One region of the Telluria sp. RT2P19 genome, then DNA from elsewhere that is predicted to be linked to it. Evidence: predicted binding sites of a transcription regulator. Region 1 holds the regulator's gene; each other region holds the start of a gene.

Region 1 (6,863 bases):
CGCTCCGGAGGCTCATGCCTCATCCTGAAGGAGGCCACTTCAGGGAAACATATCGAAGTCGACACCGCGTGACCAGGGTGAGCGACGCGGTCGGCCGCTCTGCCTCCACTGCGATCTATGACCTCCTGCGCGGAAAGGAAAGGTCGACTTGGCACCGAAGCCAATCGGACGAAATGTGGCATTTCTCTGATGGTGCACCACTGCACATCCATGTCCCGGAGCCGGATGGCGGCCTTGGCATGGTCAGGCTCGATAGGCCGATGCGCCATGAGGGCGCCACTTTTCAGGCACTGGTCCCTGCTGGACGCTGGTTCGCCGCTGAATGTGAAGACCTCGGGGGCCACGGCTTGGTCGCTGTACCGTCGCCCCCGGCTTTGAATTCGAGACGTCGGGATCGCGGATGAGAGCATCCTCAGAGAACACTGGCCCGAACATGGAAGGCTGATCGCACGCCTGACGCAAAAAAGGACGACAGGCATGGATTTCCCGGCCATCCTAGCGTTCCAAGCGTGCGCCGCGGTGCGCGGACGCGCACGACATCACGCCGCCCACCAGCAACACCAGGGCGGCCGTCTCGAAACCCGTCGGCCAGCGCGCCTCCCATAGAAAGCCGTACAGGGACGCGAAGACGGTCTCGAACACGATCATCTGCCCCATCAGGCTCAAGGGAAGAGCGCGGCTGGCATGGTTCCACAAGGCGTTGCCCACCACCGAGCACAGGACGGCGACGGCCGTCACCAGCGCGCCGAATGTCATCCACGCGGCAACGCCATGGTCTCCCGGCGCCAGCACGAAGGCCGGCACCGCCAGCATCAGCGCCATCAGCCCGGTCACCACGCCCACCAGCAGGTTCCACTCATGCGGCGAGACACTCTCGATGCGCGCCAGCCAGCGGCTGTTATGCAGCGCAAAGATCGTCCACGACACCAGCGCACCGACGGCGCAGGCCAGGCCTGCCAGGGAAGCGGAACCGGCGCCCGACAGCGACTGCCAGCCGATGCACGCCAGGCCCGCGCTGCTCAGTAGCAGCGACGGCAGCAGCCGGCGCAGCGGCACCCCATGACGGTCGCGCGCGCCCACCAGCGTGAGCGCGATCGGCAGCAGCCCGATCACGATCGACACCATGGCCACGCCGCCTTGCTGCACCGCGTTGGCCAGGAACAGGTAATAGACGATGTTGCCGGTCAGGCCGAGGCCGACCAGGGTACGCCAGGCCTGCCAGTCGAGATGGCTGCGCAGCCGCCTCCAGGCCGGGTAGATGAGGAGGGCGGCGACCAGCCCGTAAGCGAGGTAGCGCCCGGCGGCCAGCTGGATCGGCAGGAATGCGGGCGCCAGTGCCGGCGCCAGGAAGACCAGGCCCCATAGCGCGCCGGCGGCGATCCCGGCGCCGACGCCGGCCAGGATGGAAAGACCGGTCGCGCCGGTGGTGGTGTGCATGTGAATCTCCTTCGATGAACGGAGATTGTCGATGCTGGAGCAGCGGTTGTCCTGGCCGGAACTACTGCGGGTTTGACGCGCTCTCCCGACTTGCGCGCCGATAGGCGGCGGGCGTGGCGTCGCAAGCGCGGCGCATGGCGCGCGTCAGGCTGGTCTGGTCCGAGAAACCGCAGGCGAGCGCGATATCGGCCACGCTGCGGCTGGTGCCGGCCAGCAGGCCGCGTGCGCGATCGAGGCGGCAGTCCAGCAGCCAGGCATGCGGCGTTCGGCCAAGCTCTTCGCGAAACACGGCGTGCAGGCGGCTCACGCTCAGGTTGGCGGCGCGCGCCATCGATTCGGTGCTCCAGTCCAGACCGGGCGCGGACTCGATGCGCGCCAGCAGTACGGCCAGGCGCGAGCTGGCGCGCGGCGTATCAAGGCTCAGGGTGTCGAGCAGCAGCGGGGCCCAGCCCTGCACCAGCGCCGGCGCCGGAGCGGCCTCGCGCGCCATGAGGCCCATGAACTCGATCAGCTTGCGCGCGGGTGGGCCCAGCGCGATGAAGGGCCGCTCCAGCAGGCCCTGCCAGGGACCGTGCCCGAAGGCGGTGCGCTCGACGTCGACGATCAGCGAACAGTTGGCGGCCTGGCTCGATTGCGCATGCCAGGCGCCGGGCGCGACCAGCGCGCCGTGCAGGGGATCGAGCCGGCCGCGCCGCTCCTCGATGTCGAGCAGCACGTCTCCATGCACCGGCAGCACCAGCTGGGCGAAGTCGTGGCGGTCGCCCCGGTGCACGCGATCGTAGCTGCGCAAGTGCAGGTCGCAGGAGGGCCGCGCAATCATGGTCTTTACGCCATCGGACTGCACACGTCGGTGCCGGCTGCCAGCGCCTTCAGCTTGGGCTGGTCGAGCAGGGTGACTTCGCGCTTGTCGACTTCGAGCCAGCCCTGCTTCTTGAAGCGCGACAGCAGGCGGCTGATGCTCTCGATGGTCAGGCCAAGGTAGTTGCCGATGTCTTCGCGCGACATGCGCAGCTGGAAACGGTCGGCGGCGTAGCCGCGCGCGGCGTAGCGGGCCGACAGGTTCACCAGGAAGACGGCGAAACGCTGCTCGGCACGCATATTGCCCAGCAACAGCATGACGTTCTGCTCGCGCGTGATTTCCTGGCTCATGATGCGGTGGAAGTGGCGCAGCAGCGTCGGCACCTCGCCGAACAGGTCTTCCAGGCGCGCGAACGGGATCTCGCACACTTCGCTGTCTTCGAGTGCGACGGCGTCGCAGTGGTGCGTGCCGCTGATCGCATCCATGCCGAGCAACTCGCCGGCCATCTGGAAGCCGGTGATCTGGGCCACCCCGGCCGCATTCACCTGGTAGGTCTTGAAGTGGCCGAAGCGCACCGCGTACAGGTTGCGGAAAGGCTCGCCCACGGCGTACAGGCGTTCGTCGCGCTCGAGCCGGCGGCGCCGGCCGATGATCTTGTCCAGGCGGTCGATCTCGGCTTCTTCCAGTCCCATCGGCAGGCATAGCCGGTGCATGCTGCACTGCGCGCAAGACTTCAGTGCATGGAGATTCAGGGACGGCTCGGACTGCCGGGACAGGGACTGGCTCATGGGGATGGTCGCTTTATTCGGTACACCGGGAATTATAGACCCCTTGCACGGCGTGCCTACGGGCAAGGCAGAAACCTGCGCTAAATAAGGAACAAACAAGGAACTTTTGTTGCGATTCGATCGGCATGTGTTCAAAAACGACTCAACAATGATAAAAATGACATCGTCAATCGTGCGCGTCGGTGCTGTGCTTACCATGTGCATTCGACTTCGGGGGAGTTCATATGTTCGGCTTGACCGCACTGGAGCTGGCGCGCATCCAGTTCGCCTTCACGATTTCCTTTCACATCATCTTCCCCGCGATCACTATCGGCATGGCCAGCTATCTGGCCGTGCTCGAGGCGTGCTGGCTCAAGACGAAGCGCCAGGTCTACGTCGACCTCTACCATTTCTGGCTCAGGATCTTCGCGGTCGCCTTCGGCATGGGCGTGGTGTCGGGCATCGTGATGGCCTACCAGATCGGGACCAACTGGAGCTACCTGTCCGAGTTCGCCGGCAGCGTCATGGGCCCGCTGCTCACCTACGAGGTGCTGACCGCCTTCTTCCTGGAGGCCGGCTTCCTGGGCGTGATGCTGTTCGGCTGGAACCGGGTCGGGCCGCAACTGCACTTCCTTGCCACCTGCATGGTCGCCATCGGCACGCTGATCTCCTCGACCTGGATCCTGGGCGCCAACAGCTGGATGCAGACGCCCCAGGGCTACGCCATCGAGGGCGGCCGCATGATCCCGGTCGACTGGCTGGCCATCGTCTTCAACCCCTCCTTTCCGTATCGCCTGATGCACATGGTGGTGGCGGCCTACCTGGCCACGGCCCTCATCGTCGGCGCGTCCGCCGCCTGGCACCTCCTGCACGGTCGCGACAACAAGAACGTGCGCAAGATGCTGTCGATGGCGATGTGGATGATCCTGCTGGTGGCGCCGGTCCAGGCCGTGATCGGCGATTTCCATGGCCTGAACACGCTCAAGCACCAGCCGGCCAAGCTGGCGGCGATGGAGGGCCACTGGCAAAACACGCCGGGCGAGGCGGTGCCATTGATCCTGTTCGGCATTCCCGACATGGAGCGCGAGGAAACCCGCTACGCGGTCGAGATACCCTACCTGGGCAGCATCATCCTGACACATACGCTGCGCGGCCAGTTCCCGGGCCTGAAGGAATTCCCGCGCGCAGACCGTCCCAACTCCCTGATCGTGTTCTGGAGTTTCCGCACCATGGTGGGACTGGGCCTGTTGATGATCGCGCTCGGGGCCTGGAGCCTGTGGCTCAGGCGTGGAGGGCGAATCTACGGCAAGCGGCTGTTCCTGCGCTTTGCCCTGGCGATGGGGCCGGCCGGCCTGGTCGCCATCCTGGCCGGCTGGATCACGACCGAGGTCGGCCGCCAGCCATGGGTGATCTACGGCGTGCTGCGCACGGCCGATGCGGTGTCGCCGCACAGCGCGACCACGATGGGCGTGACCCTGGGGATGTTCGTCGTGGCCTACCTGTTCGTGTTCGGCGCCGGCACCGTCTACCTGCTGCGCCTGATTCACAAGGGGCCGCAGCACTTCGTCCTGAACCGGCCGCCCGAGGGCGGGCCGGGTGAAGGGCGCACGCCGATGCGGCCGCTGTCGGCGGCCGATGTCGACAACGACGGCAGCATCAGGGGCAATATCGACGACAACCCCGACGGCAACCCCGACCAACCGACGCGGAGCTGAGCATGGGCATCGACACATCCGTTATCTGGATCCTGATCATTTTCTTCGCGGTCTTCATGTACGTGCTGCTCGACGGCTTCGACCTGGGCATCGGCATGCTGTTCCCGTTTACGCCGAAAAAGCGCGACCGCGACACCATGATGAATTCCGTCGCGCCGGTCTGGGACGGCAACGAGACCTGGCTGGTGCTGGGAGGGGAGGGACTGCTGGCGGCTTTCCCGGTGGCCTACGCCATCATCCTGTCGGGCCTGTACCTGCCGCTGATCTTCATGCTCATCGGCCTGGTGTTTCGCGGCGTCGCCTTCGAGTTCCGCTTCAAGGCCAAGGAACACGAGCGCCACCTGTGGGACAAGGCTTTCATCGGCGGCTCGGTGGCGGCGGCCTTCTTCCAGGGCGTGACGCTGGGCGGCTTCCTGGACGGCATTACGGTCTCTGGCCGCAGTTTCGCCGGCGGGCCGCTCGACTGGATCGCGCCGTTCCCGCTGCTGGCCGGCCTGGGGGTGATGATCGCCTACACCCTGCTGGGCGCCACCTGGCTGGTGATGAAGACCGAGGGCGAGCTGCAGGCGCGCATGATCCAGGTCGCGCGGCCCTTCGCCTGGCTGCTGCTGGGCGCCATCGTCGCGGTCAGCATCTGGACTCCGCTGCGCTTTGCCGCCGTCGCCGAGCGCTGGTTCACCTTCCCGAACATCGCCTTCCTGGCGCCGGTGCCGATCCTGGTGGTGGTGTGCATGGTGCTGCTGCTGCGCGCACTGGCGCGCAAGCCGTTCCGCCAGCCCTTCGTGCTGGCGCTGGCGCTGATCTTCCTCGGCTACAGCGGCATGGCGATCAGCATCTGGCCGCACGTGGTGCCGCCGGCCATCACGATCTGGGAGGCGGCCTCGCCGCCGCAAAGCCAGGGGTTCGCCCTCGTCGGCACGCTGTTCATCCTGCCCATCATCCTGATGTACACCGGCTGGTCGTACTGGGTATTCCGGGGCAAGGTCAAGCACGACGCGGGGTATCACTGATGGCCACGCGCCGCCGATGGCTGCGCCAGCTGGGCTGGATGGCGCTGCTGTGGCTGGGCGGCGTCGCCACCCTGGCGCTCGTCGCATTTCTTATAAGAATTGTCATGCACGCCGCCGGCATGCGCTAAGCGCAACTGTGCGCACCTCATGTCATTCGAGGTCTACACTAACGATACAAGTTGAACAACTGGAGTACTCCACAGTGTCATCAACCAGCGTGACCGCGCCTGCCAGCGGCGCCTCTGTCGCCCCCGTGGCCACCATCGCCCCTCCCGCCATGCCGCCAGGGGGCGAAGACCAGGCCAGGGCCGACCTGTACGCCTTGCTGTCCCGCCTGCTGCTGGCCGCCCCGGACGCCGCGCTGCTCGACGCGCTCGCGTCCAGCGACCCGATCCTCGCCGAAGGCGGCGACCCGGCGCTCGAGCGGGCCTGGGAGCAGCTCACCGTGGCTTCCGGCGTCATGGACGCGCACGCCGTCGCCGACGAATTCGCCGCGCTGTTCATCAGCATCGGCTCGCCCCCGGTCGACCCCTATGGCTCGCGCTACCTGGCCGGCTACATGAACGACACGCCGCTGGCGCAGCTGCGCGAATCCCTGGCCCGCCTCGGCCTGGCGCGCATGCGCGGCAGGGGCGATTTCGAAGACCATCTCGGCGCGCTGTGCGAAACCATGCGCGTGCTGGTCGCCGGCGCACCCGGCGTCCAGCGCCAGCCGCTGGCGGTGCAGCGCGAATTCTTCGAGGCCCATCTCGGTTCCTGGTGCATGCGCGCGCTGGACGATATCGCCAACGCCGATGGCGCCAATTATTACCGCCTGGTCGCCCGCTTCGCGCAGGCGTTCCTGGCGATCGAGGCGGAAGCATTCGCCGTAGGAGAGGAGAGCGATGAGCAAGCATGATCTTGACGCCGCGCAAGACCGGCCCGACCCGGCGCGGCGCGGCTTCCTGAAGGCCGCCCCGCTGGGGGCGCTGGCCGTTGTCGCCGCCACGCCGGCGACGGCGGCGCCAGCTCCGGCACCGGCCGCGCCCGACCCCAAGGTCAAGCGCGGCTACCACGAGACGGAACATATCCGCCGCTATTACGAGACCGCCGCCTACTGGTAGGCAAGCAGAGGAACCACTATGTCACTGGTCAA
Region 2 (6,863 bases), on a different contig from region 1:
GGCCAGGTCGTAGGCGCGGTCGAGCTCTTCGAGTTTTTTCGCATCGGCCTTGTTGTCGATATCGTTCAAGAACTTCATCCACTCGGCGGCGTTCCAGTCCTTGGCCTTCAGCCCCGCGGTCGACACGCTGCCCTTGATCCAGCCGTCGATCGAGGCGTTCAGCTGGGCCAGGCGCTGCGACACGGCGCGCTGGCCGCTTTGCGGGATACCGGGACCGTAGATCCACTCGTCCAGCTCGGCCTCGCTCATGATCTTCGGATTCTTGGCCAGCAGGTTCTTGCGCAGGTAATCCAGGAACTGGTCGTTGGTCACGCTCTGGAAGGCGTGGCCGTCGAACCAGCCGCGCAGGAAGGTGTCGAAGGCGGCGCGGCCGGCGCGCTGCTCGAGGGTGTGCAGGAACCAGGCGCCCTTCGGATAGGCCAGCGAGGTGTCCGGGTAGTACTCGGCCGAGGTATCCGCCTGGCGCGAGACCAGCGCCTGCTTGGGCAGAGGCAGGTCCTTCAGCATCTCGAGCGCTTCTTCCTGCTCCAGCTGCAGGTTCATCAGGGCGACTTCCTTGCCGTAGATCTCTTCGAGGATGCGGGTGGTGACGTAGGTGGTGAAGCCTTCGTTGAGCCACCAGTGCTTCCACGAGGCGTTGGTCACCAGGTTGCCCGACCAGCTATGCGCCAGTTCGTGGGCGATCAGGTCGACCAGGCTGCGGTCGCCCGCGATCATGGTCGGGGTCAGGAAGGTCAGGCGCGGGTTTTCCATGCCGCCGATCGGGAACGACGGCGGCAGGACCAGCATGTCGTAACGTCCCCAGCGATACGGGCCGTACAGCTTCTCGGCCGCTTCGACCATCTTCTCGGTATCGAGCAGCTCGTATTCGGCGGCCTCGATGCGCTGCGGTTCCGCGTAGACGCCGGTGCGGCCGCCCAGGGTACGCGCTTCGAGTTCGCCGATGCCGATCGCCAGCAGGTAGGAAGGAATCGGCTGCGGCATATTGAACTTCCAGCCACCCTTGCCGGTGGCCTTCATGTCGTTATCGGCGCTCATCACCACGCGCAGGCCCTCCGGCGCTTCGATGCGCGCGCTGTAGGTGAAGCGCACGGCAGGGGTATCCTGGATCGGCACCCAGGAGCGGGCATTGATCGCCTGCGACTGGCTGAACATGAAAGGGTGCTTGCCCGACATGGTCTGCACCGGCTGCAGCCACTGCAGCGCGGTAGCGGTCGGCGCGGTGCGGTAGTGGATCCGGATCTTCTTCTGCTGGGCGGGCAGCTCGACGTGCAGCGGCTGGCCCTTCTCCTGGTCGAACCTGCCGAGCGAATAGCCGGCCTTGCGCCAGGCACCTTTCGCGTCCTGCGCCTCGATCTTCGAGATCGTCAGTTCGCGCGTGTCCAGGTCGAGCGTGGTCGCCTTCTTGTCCAGCCAGTCGAGGGTCAGCTCGGCGTAGCCGTCCAGGCTTTTCTTCGCGAAGTCGGCCTTCAGGTCCAGGTGCAGGGCGGTGGTCTTGACCTGGTCGTACTTGGCGTAGCTGAGGGGATCGAGGGCGAAGGCGTAGGCGCTCCAGGCGCTCAGGAGGGCTGCGGTAGTTGCGCGCAGCAGGGTGCTTTGGTTCATGGTCTCTCGCAGGGGAAGGTGTGCCCGGCAGGCCGGGGGCGGGTGCAGGATAGCATGCACGCCTGGGCAGCGAAAGCGCCCAGGCGCCCTGTACATGCACGATAAATACACGCGCGGCGCGGCAGCAAATGGCCTGCCTCTGCTATGATCGCGGCCTTCTTCCTGCTGTGAATTCCCCCGATTGATGGACGCCTTCCTCGTCTCGACCGGCATCGTGGGCCTCGCCGAGATTGGCGACAAGACCCAGTTGCTGGCTTTCCTGCTTGCCGCGCGCTTTCGCCGTCCGCTGCCGATCGTGCTCGGCATCTTCGTCGCCACGGTGGCCAACCATGCCTTCGCGGCCGCCGTCGGCGCGTTGGTCAGCGAGCTGCTGGGCCCTGGCGTGATGCGCTGGGTGCTGGGCCTGTCCTTCCTCGCGATGGCGGCATGGGTATTGACGCCCGACGAAATCGACGCCGAGGATGCGCAACTGGCGAAGTACGGCGTGTTCCTGACCACCCTGATCGCCTTTTTTGTCGCCGAGATGGGCGACAAGACGCAGGTCGCCACCGTGGCGCTGGCCGCGCGCTATGAGTCGATGGCGGCTATCGTCGCCGGCACCACCTTCGGCATGATGCTGGCAAACGTGCCGGCCGTGTATTTCGGTGAACGGATCGCGAACCGCGTGCCGTTGAAACTGGTGCACGGCATCGCGGCGCTGATCTTCGCGGTGCTCGGCATCGCCACGCTGCTGGGGATGGGCGAAGTGCTGGGGTTCTAGTCCTGCATGATCCACACCGGCGCCGACCACACTACATTGCCGTCGTCCTGGGTCACCTTCGCATAATAGAAGTGCGCGCCCGGCGTCGGGGTGAAAGTAATCTCGGCCTGGTCCGACATCTGCGTCACCGTGCCCTTGCGGCCCGGGACGCCTTCCATGATCGCCACCAAGGCGGCTTTCCTGCCTTGTGCGCTCGAAAAATTCACTACCAGTGTCAGCGGCCCGCGATTATCGAAGCGCTCGCCCATCAGGCGGCCATTCGCGGTCAGGACCAGCTGCGAATCCTTGTCCATCGTCGCGAACACGCGGCGCGCCTTGAGCGCTTCGACCAACGTGGCGCGGTCCAGGGCCGTGCCGGATGGGAGCAGCACGCCGGTGCGGTTGGTGAACGATGCCCCCCAGTTGGCGCAGTGGTTGTCCTGGTTGGTACTGAACGCCAGCCGGTAGCCGGCTTCGAGCAGCCGGTTGCAGGCGCCTTCGAAATTGCTGCGCCGGGTCTCGGTCTCGCTGGCGTTGGTCGAGAACGCGGTGCTGTTCATCACCTCGCACAGCGCCATTGCCTCCCCCCCGTCCCCGGTATAGGCGAGCGGCACGCCGTCCACCTGGAACTGGCCCGAGTGCGCCGGATGGTTGAACTGCCCCACCCAGCCGCGTTCGCGCATCAGCGTGTACAGGGCGGCGTAGTCGCCGCGCGGGGTCCGCGTGTCGGCCATCAGAGCGCCCCTGGCATTGGTCTCCCATCCCAGCAGCTCATCGCTATTGAAGATGTTGATATGGCCGCCATTGTTGATGACGCCCCATTCCAGGCCGTACACCGCCAGGAAGTCCGGATGCTTCTTCGAGAAGCTGGCGGCGGCCTCCAGGCCGGCGCGGTACAAACCCTTGGCGACGGCCGGGTCGGCGTTCGGCGCGCGGCCTTCCGAGCCGTCGTACATGTGGTTGTGCTCCGAGGCGACCAGGATGTCGAGGCCGCGCTGCCTGGCATAGGCGAAGGCGGCGTCCGGACCGTGCGGCGCCGTCAAAGGCGGCTGGGCGCCCTTGCATTCGGTCAGGTCTGCGCCGCCGTCGCTGTGATTGGTCTGGCTGTGCAGGTTGCCGAGATAGACCGTGTAGGGCAGCGCGCCGGGCGCCGGAGCGGCGGCCGGCGCGAAGGGCCGCGGCAGGGGAGCGAACGCCGGCATCGCCGGCTCGCGCGGCGCGCCGACCGCGATCTCCCAATCCTGCTCGATCTCTTCATGCGCGTGGCCGCGCACGGTCGCATGCAGCCGGATGCGGTAGATGCCATCTGGCGCCGGCGCCAAACCAAGGCGGCCGGACCATGGCACCGCCACCGTCATGGCCTCGCCCGTGAACGGCGCCACACCGCGCCAGCGCAGGGCGACGCGTCCGCCGGGCCGGACCAGCTCCACCCGCCAGTCGACCGTATCCTCGCACGCCAGCCCCGGATAGGCGAAGTGCAAGGTGAAGGTCCTCCCCGGCGCCGTGCCGGCCCGGAACGGCGCGAGCAGGGTGGCTTCGAATTCCTGGTGTTCTGCGGGGGCGGCTTGCGCCAGGCTGCAGCACAGGGACAGGGACAGAAGTGGAGGCGATAGCGAAGTTTTCATGATGCAATTTTTGCAATTTTATGCTGTGAACATATTGCGCAATATCTTGCAAAAATGGCCACTCCACTCTCGCTCTTTGATCGATTTCAAAGAGACAACTTGCGAGGCGCACGGCCGCCGGTTAAGGTTGATGGGCTCTCTCATGATCAGGAAGTTCCCATGCCGTTGCGCACCCCAGCCCCCGTCTATTTCGAGAACGCCGAGTCCTTCGGCGCCTGGCTCGCCGCACATGCCGCCAGCGCCACCGAACTGCTGGTTGGTTTCCACAAGGTCGGCAGCGGCCGGCCCTCCATGAGCTGGCCGGAATCGGTCGATCAGGCGCTGCGCCACGGCTGGATCGACGGCGTGCGTCGGCGCATTGATGAATACAGCTACAGCATTCGCTTCACGCCGCGCAAACCGGGGTCGATCTGGAGTGCGGTGAATATCGCCAAGATCGAGGTCCTGCGTGCGCAGGGCTTGCTGCTGCCGGCCGGAGAAGCGGCGTTCGCGCATCGCTCGGAGGAACGTTCGCGCGTCTATGCGCACGAGCGCGCAATGCCGGCCGAACTTGACGCCGCGGATGCGGGCGTGTTCCAGGCGCAGCCGGCGGCCTGGGCCTACTTCTGCGCCTGCCCACCCGGCTACCGTGCGACCGTCCTGCACTGGATCACCAGCGCGAAGAGACAGGAAACCCGCAGCGCGCGCCTGGCGCGCCTGATCGATGCCTGCGCCGCCGGCCAGCGCCTGTAAGACGGCCGGCACACGATGATCGACAAGCTCGAAATCACCCACCTGCGCACGCTGGACGCCCTGAACCGCTTCGCCACCATCTCGGCCGCGGCCGAGCACCTGGACGTGTCGCAGCAGGCCGTCAGCCTGCAGTTGAAGAAGATCCGCACCATCCTGGGCGACCCGCTGTTCGTGCGCACCGGCCAGGGCATGGCACCGACGCCGTATGCGAAACTGATCGCGCCTCACATCGACCAGGTGCTGGTCCAGCTGAACGCGATTCCGCTGCCGGTCGAGGTCCGGCCCGAACAGGCCGAGCGCACGCTGGTCATCTCGGGCACCGACTACACCCAGAAGATCGTCGTCGCCGACCTGGTGCGCTACCTGCGGGTCGCCGCGCCGAAGGTCAAGGTGGCGGTGGTCGACATCGAGGTCAGCGCCCTGACCCGCAAGCTGCACCAGGGCGAGATCGACCTGATTCTCACGGTGGATGGGTATGTGGCGCCAGGTCTGCTGATGCAGCCGCTGTTCACCGAACAGTACCGCTGCGTCACCGGCAACCGGTCCCTGTCCGAGGGCGGCGTCATGCCGCTGGCGGCGCTGGTGGAGCATGACTTCATCGTCACCAATCCGGGCGTGGCCAGTTTCACCGGGTCGGCCGACGGCTGGTTCGCGCGCCAGGGATTGCGGCGCCGGGTGGTGGCCTCGGCGCCGTCCTTCTTCATGGCGCTCGAATACCTGAAGGGATCGGACCTGGTCGCCTTCATGCCGGCGCGCCTGCTGCCGCAGGACGGAGTGTTCGAGATCGCGCTGCCCAAGTACCCGCCCGGCTATCGCGTGGTCGCCGCCTACCATCCGAATGCGCGCAACGATCCTTTTCTTTCCTGGCTGCTGGAGCGGGTCAAGGCGCGCCTTGTATCGGCTACAAGCCGGGCTTGATTGCCGCGCAACCCCCGTTCGCCTAAGCTGGCGCAGTCACCATCAACATCCCTCTCGCCGGCCAAGGACTTCGCATGAGCATCGAACGCATCAACCCACCTGCCCTGTACGACGGCGCCCCGCATGGTTTGTCCCATGCAACGATCGACCACGAGTCGGGCCTGGTGTTCGTGTCCGGCCAGGTCGACTGGGATCGCGAATACAGGGTCAGGCACACCACCCTGGCCGAACAGACCGAGGGCGCGGCGCGCAACCTGATCGCCGTGCTGGAAGCGGCTGGCTCCTCGGTCGAGCACATCCTGCAACTGCGCGTCTATGTGCGCGGCGAGATCGGCGAGCACCTGGAAACCGTGGCGCCCATCCTGGTGCGATACCTCGGCTTGCCGCGCCCGGCCCTGACCGGGATCGGCGTGGCCTCGCTGGCGTCGCCCGATACGCTGGTCGAAATCGAAGCGGTCGCCAAGCGCCGCGCCTGGAATGTTTAGTAAACTCGCTAAACAAATCGCTCAAGACACGGTAGAGATTGCTCCGAAACCAGACTCCACATATAAGTTGCGGATGGGCATAATGCAACTAGGACAGGCAGCGCGCATCGCTGCCACCACGTGTGGAGACATCATGACGGCCAGACGCCATTTCGGACAACTTTCGATCGCCGCCAGCGCGGCTTTTTTGTTTAGTGCGGCGCCGCTCCACGCGGCTGCGCCGGGCAGCCCGGCGGAGGCGGTGAATGTCTTCATCGGCACCGGTGGCGACGGCCACACCTTTCCCGGCGCCAGCCGTCCGTTCGGCATGGTGCAGCTCAGCCCCGACACCCAGCACCGCCATTTCCGCCAGAGCTATCCCTGGGCTGCCGGCTACAACCATGCCGACAGTTCGATCCTCGGCTTCTCGCACACCCACTTCTCGGGCAGCGGCCACTCGGACCTCGGCGACGTGCTCCTGATGCCCTACAGTGGCGAGACCAAGCTGGAGCCGGGCTACCCGGAACGCCCGTTCTCGGGCTACCGTTCGCGCTTCTCTCACGACCAGGAAAAGGCCGAACCGGGCTACTACGCCGTGCGCCTGAAGGACCACGAGGTGGACGTCGAGCTCACCGCCAGCGAGCGCGTGGGCCTGCACCGCTATCAATTCAAGGCCGGCGAGCCGGCCAAGGTGTTGCTCGACCTGCGCACCAGCATCTACCACTACGACGAGAAGAACCTGTGGGCGCGCCTGCGCGTACGCAACAGCACCACGATCAC
Region 3 (6,863 bases), on a different contig from region 1:
ATGGCTGCCGGCGCCACCGTCTCGAGCGCGACGACGGCGACGGGTGCGGCCACCACGGGGGCGACGGGGGCCGCGGCCGGCGCATTGTCCTTGCCTTCGATCGCATCCATCAGGATGCGTTCGAGGTCACCCGGCATCTGCGCCAAGCCTTCCGGCGGCGTGCCGTTGTTCAGGTCACCCAGCTGGTCGGCCACGAAGCCCGACGCCTGCAGCGCGGCTTCGATCGCCAGCGGCGTGACCGGCGCGGCGCCGGTGCGCAGCGCGTCGAACAGGTTCTCGGTCAGGTGGCAGGCCGCGACCAGCGCGGGCAGGCCCATGAAGCCGGCGCCACCCTTGATCGTATGGAACGACCGGAACACCGCATTGAGCGTTTCCTTGTTGTCCGGGTCGCGTTCGAGGCGCAGCAGGTGTTCTTCTACGTTGACCGCCAGATCCATCGCCTCGACGACGAAATCCTTCAGCATATCGTCCATTAGAATCCCAGATCGGCAAGGAGGTCGTCAACATTGTCCTGGTTCAGCGCCGTATCCGGCACCGACGGGCCCTGCATCAGCGGGGCTGGGGCGGCCGGCTGTTCCTTCTTCGCCAGCTTTTCCTTGATATCCGGTGGCGCGTTGTCGCGCAGCAGCTGGGCCAGCTCGCTCTCGACGGTCTGCGTGATCTTGACGACCTTCTTGATCAGCTGGCCGGTGATGTCCTGGAAATCCTGGGCCATCATGATCTCGAGCAGGCGTGCGCGCTCGGCTTCGGTCGCCTCGTTGACGACCGACGCGAACTGGCGCGAATCGCCGGCCAGCGCCTTGAATTCGTCCAGGCTCAGCTTGCCCTCGAACAGGTCGGCCCAGCGCTCTTCCATGTCCTTGGCCTTCTTTTGCAGCAGGTCTTGCGCCGGCATGCCTTCGTCCAGGGTGTTGAGCACCTTGTTGGCGGCCTGTTCGGTCAGGGTGGCGACGTATTCCAGGCGGTCCTGGGCGTCGACGATCTGCGACGAGGCCTCGGTCAGCGCCTTGTCGTAGCCCAGCTCGCGCAGCGAATCATGCAGCAGGCGGACGATGCCGCCCAGGCGCTCGAACATGCCGCCTTCGTCATGCGTGGTTGCAGAGGACGCGGCGGCTGGCGCTACAGCGGCTGGCGCGGCCGCGGCAGGCGCGGCCACCGCCGCGGCTGCGGCAGGCGCGGCGCTGGCGGCCACCTGGTCGAACAGGGACTCCAGGTCGTCCTCGTCACCGATGGCCTCGGCCGGCGCAGGTAAGGGCGCTGGTGCAGGCGCGGGACTTGGCAGCGCGCTGGTGCGCTGCGCCGCCACTTCCTCGAATAGTGCGTCGAAATCGTCAGCGGCGTTGGTCATGATCCCTGCTTCTCCATAATGTATAAATGTGCAATCAGCTCTGCAATTCGGTTGTCTGCTGCATCCACCTGGCCGTTTGGGCCGTAAAAATTACGGTGGAGTAATTAAAGCGAGTGTAGCAGCGTGGTTGCCGCAGGTAAATCTCAGAGAAGGCAATGCAACAAAATGGACATGGAAACTTAATTCCGCGACAATCAAAATCGTGTGTTCCTGATGCTTTTTATAAGGTGGGTGTTGTATTTTGTAATCGCAGCTCATTTTCCCTAGTTCAGTGTTGCATCGCTTCAGTATGTGTTCGTTTGATTGAACTCAACTGTTTGCATCTCACAAACCGCCATCCTGCGCCGAGTCGTCAGAATGGACGTGACCAAGGAGGAGAAACATCATGTACCGCAAGATCCTGATCACCACCGACGGTTCGGCCGTATCGCAACACACCGCCTGCGCCGGCGTCAAGTTCGCGCAACAGATGGGCGCCGAGGTGCTCGCCCTGTTCGTCGCCCCCGAATACCAGTACCCGGTCTACGTCGAGATCATCCCGCCCTCGTACCCCAGCGAAGAAGACTACCTGGCCCAGATGCGGCGCATGGGCGAGGAATACATGGGCAAGATCACGCGTTCCTGCGCCGGGGCCAACCTCCAGTGCCAGTGCATGACCGCATTTTCCGATTCGGCGGCGTTGAAGATCGTCGACGTGGCCGAGCAGGAAGGCTGCGACCTGATCTTCATGGGCTCGCACGGCCGCAGCGGCTGGAACCAGCTGCTGCTGGGCAGCGTCACCAACAAGGTGTTGTCGCATACGACCAAGCCGGTGCTGGTGCACCGGCTGATTGCCGAGCCGGCCGCCACCTGACCCGATTTTGCCCCGCATTATGTATTTACGGCTACAATAGATTTTTTGCTGATCCTGGGTAGGAGACTACTACAGGCTCGAGGAATCGATAATGGTAAGAATCGTCATCGCCGATGATCACACGATCATGCGCGAGGGGCTCAAACGCATCCTGGACGGCGCCGAGGAAGTCGACATCGTGGGCGAAGCCACCAATGGCTTCGAGGTCCTGTCGCTGGTGCGCCAGGGCGGCTTCGACCTGCTCCTGCTCGACCTGTCCATGCCGGGCCGCAGCGGCGTCGACCTGATCCGGCAGGTGCGCAGCGAAGCGCCCAAGCTGGCCATCCTGATCCTGACCATGCACGAGGAAGAGCAATACGCGGTGCGCGCCATCCGGGCCGGCGCCCAGGGCTATCTCACCAAGGAAAGCGCAGGCACGCAACTGGTGGGGGCGATTCGCAAGGTGGCGTCGGGACGCCCCTATATCAGTACCGAAGTGGCCGAGCAGCTGGCGCTGAACATCATGGCGCCTAGCGAACAATTGCTGCACAAGCAGCTCTCGGACCGCGAATTCGAAGTCTTTTCACATTTGGTGAGCGGAAAGTCGATCACCGACATCGCCAACGGCTTGCACCTGTCCGTCAAGACAGTTAGCACTCACAAGACCCGGATCATGCAGAAAATGGGGATGAGTTCGCTGTCCGAGATGGTGCAGTATGCCGTCGCGCACCGGCTGCTGTCGCCGATGAAAGCATAATGCACTGATGTCCTTTGACCGCCGCCCGTGGCTTTGGTGCGGCGCCAGCGCCAATGCCGCCCGGGTGCGCGGCAAGCTGTCCCCTCTCCGATTTTTCCTGTTCTGCAACTTGCCGCCATTCGCGCGGCGTGTTTGGTAGTAGGAGTATTCCTACTGCTGCCCCATCTGTCCTACCTACATATTCAGGCAACGCTGATATTCGTGCCGGACTCGTGTTGGCATACTGAATTCAGCGTTTCGACTTGCTTGCGATCCAAGTCACTGCGTCAGCCACACGGTGGCAGCCATACAAGTAACCATGGCATTGCAGACGCGCAACCGCACTCTGCCGTGCCGCTGGGATCGCGTGAAACCTGAGTTCCTTACCGGAGATGAGCATGCTGTCCCAGCCACTGTCAGAACAACGCAACGTCACCCAGCCGACCCTGCATTCCCCGATGGAAGCCGGACGCCAGCGCCAGGGACGGCTTTGGTCCAACCTCAAGGAAGTGTGCGACCTGCTCCGTATTCCTGCCAGCGTATCGGTGAGCTCCGAAGAATTGCTGTTCCAGCATGTGCAGTTCAAGACCGGCCAGCGCGTGCACACGATCGGCCAGGCCTTCGACACCCTGTATATCGTCAATTCGGGCTTCCTCAAGACGGTGCTGATCGACGAATTCGGCAACGAGCAGGTGCTGAGCTTCCCCATGAAAGGCGACATGCTGGGCGTCGACGGCATCCATACCCGCCACTATGCCTCCGAGGCGGTGGCCCTGTCGGACTGCGACCTGATCCTGCTGCCGTTCAAGAAACTGACCGCGCTGGGCCGCGTGCATAGCGAGCTCGAGAACATGATGTACGGCGTGATGAGCCGCGAACTGGTGCGCGAGCAGACCATGATCGGCATGCTCGGCGCCCTGTCGGCCGAGGCCCGCGTGGCGCGCTTCCTGGTCTCGCTGGCCGACCGCTTCGCCGCGATGGGGTATTCCAGCAAGCTGTTCAATCTGCGCATGACGCGCCACGAGATCGGCAGCTACCTGGGCCTGACGCTCGAGACCGTCAGCCGCACGCTGTCGGCATTCAACGAGATCGGCCTGATCACGGTGGACCAGCGCACGATTGGCATCAAGGATGCCGAGTCGCTCAAGACGCTGCGCCGGCTGCCACCGTCGCGTTCGCGTACCAAGGGCGGCGCCAGGCAGAAGGCCGAGCTTGAAGCGCCCGGTGACGACCAGGTGCTGGCGACGGCTTGATCGGCAGCGTCACGCACTCGTCAGTCAGCCCCCAACCGTCGTTCCCGCCCAGGCGCCAAGCTGGGCAGCCCGCGCGATCGTCGCGCGTGCAAATCTGGCGGGAACAGCGCCCGTGGCACTGTTTCCGCCTTCGTTGCAACGACGGGCGGCAGGCGCGGGGCCGTGACCACTCCCCGGTTACTCCTTATCCAGCGACACCACCCCATCGATCACACGCACCCGGTCGCCCTTGCGGTACCCTGGATGATTGTCATACTCGACCGCCTGGGTCGCCTCGGTCGTATCGAAGCGCACGGTTACCCGATAACGCTGGGCCGCCTGCACATCGCTGGCCAGCGGCCGCGCTCCCCCCGTCGCCTCGCGCACGATCTCGACTTTCTCGACAACGGCGCAACTGGTGCAGTAACGCGCCACCCGTGGCCGCTCGGTCGTGCGCGGCGGTGGGGGTGGCGATGCGCCCGGGGCGGCCGCCGCCACACCGGCGTCCTTCGAGGCCAGCTGCCGCACGGGTTCTTGCGACTGGCCCTGCGCCGCGCCGGTTACCAGGCCATCGCGCAACACCGTCGTGGCGATCTGGCTCCCCAGCCGCATCTCGGCCGTCACGCGGCTACCCGGCTGGAAACGGTCATGGTTGCCAATCACATAACTACCGCTGTACTGACCGGGATCGGTCTCCTGCATCTGTACACCACGGGTAGCGCCGTCGATATTCACGGTGACCGCCGCGTTGCGCGTTCCATAGACATGGAAATGCAGGGCGGCGCCCTGCTCCAGGCTCGGCACTTTCTCGACATGGAAACCTTCGATGGCGGGCGTCACGGTGCGGCCCTGCGGCGCGACCTGCGCCAGCGCCGCGCTGCTCGTGGCCAGCAACATGCCGGCCGGTGCCAGGGCAGCCAGCAGCGAACACATCAGGATGCGTTTTTTCATGGCAATCTCCTTGATCAGCAGACGGCATGACACCGCCGTCAGTCCTGCTAGACAGTACCTGTGCGAAAGTCCCAGGTCGGTACGCTCACGAACCAATGGTCGCGTCGCTAGCACACGGCGTGCACGGCGTCGCCCGAGGTCACGTAGATATGGTCGCCGGGACCCGGCTTGACCGCATGCCCGCCAGTGAAGGCGCCGAACGACGGCAAGATCAATCCTTGCTCGCCGACCACGAAACACGGCAGCCGCAGCGCATCGAAGCGCGTCGCCAGCACATATACCGGGTGCACGTGCCCGGCCAGGCCATAGCCCGGCGCGTCGACGCCGGGATGGTGGCAGAAGGCGAACGGCCCGATCGCATGCGGCTCGTCCACCAGCGTGATCCCCAGCGCCGCCGCCGGATCGCCCGCATGCAAGTCATGGTTGCCGCGCACCAGCATCAGGCCCAGCTCGGGATGGCGCTGGCGCCAGGCCAGCATGGCGAGCTGGGTCGAGCTGGCATGGGCCGCGCGCGCATGCAGGAAGTCGCCCAGAAACACCACCTGGCGCGCATCGTGGCAGGCGACCAGGGCGTCGAGCCCGGCCAGGTTTTCCGACGTCGTCCCACGCGGCACCGGCACCCCGAGCGCGCGAAAGGACGCGGCCTTGCCGAAGTGGACGTCGGCGATGATCAGCATCCTTTCGCGCGGCCAATAGATCGCCTTTTCCGGCAGCAGCAGGAGCGATTCGCCAGCCACCTGGACCTGTGCGCTTTTCATGCCGCCGCCGCTTTCTCGAGTTCGCGCAGCATGCGCGCTACGCGGTCGCCCAGTTTCTCGGTGCTGACTTTCTCGCGGAAGCGCTCGACCATCAGGGCGAAGCCGAAAGGCGTCGCGCGTTTTACTTCGCGATAGGCGACGCGCCGCGCATGCAGCTCGGCCAGCGTGTCGCGCAGGCGCGTCAATTCGAGCTCCTGCTCCATCACCTCGCGCTCGGCCTGGGTGAGCAGCAGATTGGCCGCGTCGTGCTTGCGGAACACCTCGAAGAACAGCGAGGACGAGGCCTGCAGCTGGCGGTTCGACTTCGGCTGCCCCGGATAGCCCGAGAACACCAGGCCGGCAATGCGCGCCACTTCACGAAAGCGCTGCTGCGACAACTGGGTCGCGTTCAGGCTGTCGATCACGTCTTCAAGGAGGCGCTCGGTATCGAACAGCGCGACGCCCGCGCCCGTCGGCGCGGCGAACATGCTTGCCCAGTCGACCGGCTCCGGCGCCATCAGCTCGAATCCGTAGTCGTTGATGGCGATCGAAAACGTGATCGGCTGCGCCCGGCCGACGCGAAACGCCATCAGCGACGCCAGGCCCATATGCACCGAGCGGCCCGCGAACGGATATACGAACAGGTGGTGGCCCTCGCGGCTCTTCATCGATTCGAGCACCAGCACTTCGCTCGTGGGCAGCGCCGACCAGCGCTGCTGGATGTCGATCAGCGGTTCGATGGCGCGCATCTCGGGGCCGTCGAACACGCCCTGGTCGGCCAGGCGCAGCTCTTCGAGCGCGGCGTGGGCCAGTTCGTTCGACATCGGCATCTTGGCGCCCTGCCAGCGCGCGATCGCGCCCCGCGTGCCGGTGGCGCGTCTTACAAAGGCCGTCAGCTCGTGCACCCGCACGAATTCCAGGATGCGGCCGCCGAACAGGAAGCGGTCGCCGGGCTTCAGGCGCGAGATGAACGATTCCTCGACGCTGCCGATCCGCCCGCCGCTCATGTACTTCACCTGGATCGTGG

What was found. Region 1 encodes FNR, which switches genes on or off when oxygen is low (the NO sensors DNR and NnrR bind a similar motif). Its sites were predicted from a motif close to TTGATNNNNATCAA; they were not measured.
Region 2: a site for FNR is predicted at 4,046-4,059, ahead of AC56KW_RS22125 (CehA/McbA family metallohydrolase). Genes of this name have one in related genera too.
Region 3: a site for FNR is predicted at 1,648-1,661, ahead of AC56KW_RS13880 (universal stress protein). Genes of this name have one in related genera too.

What each region holds. Positions count from the first base shown of each region.
Region 1 covers NZ_JCASIL010000003.1:428,876-435,738, reverse strand. Annotated here, with positions in the region: gene AC56KW_RS06215 (cupin domain-containing protein) at 1-404, shown strand, start outside; gene AC56KW_RS06220 (hypothetical protein) at 1-16, opposite strand, end outside; gene AC56KW_RS06210 (DMT family transporter) at 496-1,437, opposite strand; gene AC56KW_RS06205 (helix-turn-helix transcriptional regulator) at 1,499-2,257, opposite strand; gene fnr (fumarate/nitrate reduction transcriptional regulator Fnr) at 2,263-3,024, opposite strand; gene AC56KW_RS06195 (cytochrome ubiquinol oxidase subunit I) at 3,249-4,718, shown strand; gene cydB (cytochrome d ubiquinol oxidase subunit II) at 4,721-5,728, shown strand; gene AC56KW_RS06185 (DUF2474 domain-containing protein) at 5,728-5,856, shown strand; gene AC56KW_RS06180 (TorD/DmsD family molecular chaperone) at 5,931-6,626, shown strand; gene AC56KW_RS06175 (formate dehydrogenase) at 6,613-6,831, shown strand; gene AC56KW_RS06170 (formate dehydrogenase subunit alpha) at 6,850-6,863, shown strand, end outside.
Region 2 covers NZ_JCASIL010000022.1:42,330-49,192, reverse strand. Annotated here, with positions in the region: gene AC56KW_RS22135 (M1 family metallopeptidase) at 1-1,605, opposite strand, end outside; gene AC56KW_RS22130 (TMEM165/GDT1 family protein) at 1,790-2,365, shown strand; gene AC56KW_RS22125 (CehA/McbA family metallohydrolase) at 2,362-3,969, opposite strand; gene AC56KW_RS22120 (YdeI/OmpD-associated family protein) at 4,129-4,701, shown strand; gene AC56KW_RS22115 (LysR family transcriptional regulator) at 4,717-5,619, shown strand; gene AC56KW_RS22110 (RidA family protein) at 5,694-6,104, shown strand; gene AC56KW_RS22105 (GH92 family glycosyl hydrolase) at 6,238-6,863, shown strand, end outside.
Region 3 covers NZ_JCASIL010000010.1:62,840-69,702, reverse strand. Annotated here, with positions in the region: gene AC56KW_RS13890 (chemotaxis protein CheA) at 1-473, opposite strand, end outside; gene AC56KW_RS13885 (protein phosphatase CheZ) at 473-1,348, opposite strand; gene AC56KW_RS13880 (universal stress protein) at 1,734-2,201, shown strand; gene AC56KW_RS13875 (response regulator) at 2,293-2,937, shown strand; gene AC56KW_RS13870 (Crp/Fnr family transcriptional regulator) at 3,375-4,169, shown strand; gene AC56KW_RS13865 (hypothetical protein) at 4,347-5,099, opposite strand; gene pdeM (ligase-associated DNA damage response endonuclease PdeM) at 5,207-5,857, opposite strand; gene AC56KW_RS13855 (ligase-associated DNA damage response DEXH box helicase) at 5,854-6,863, opposite strand, start outside.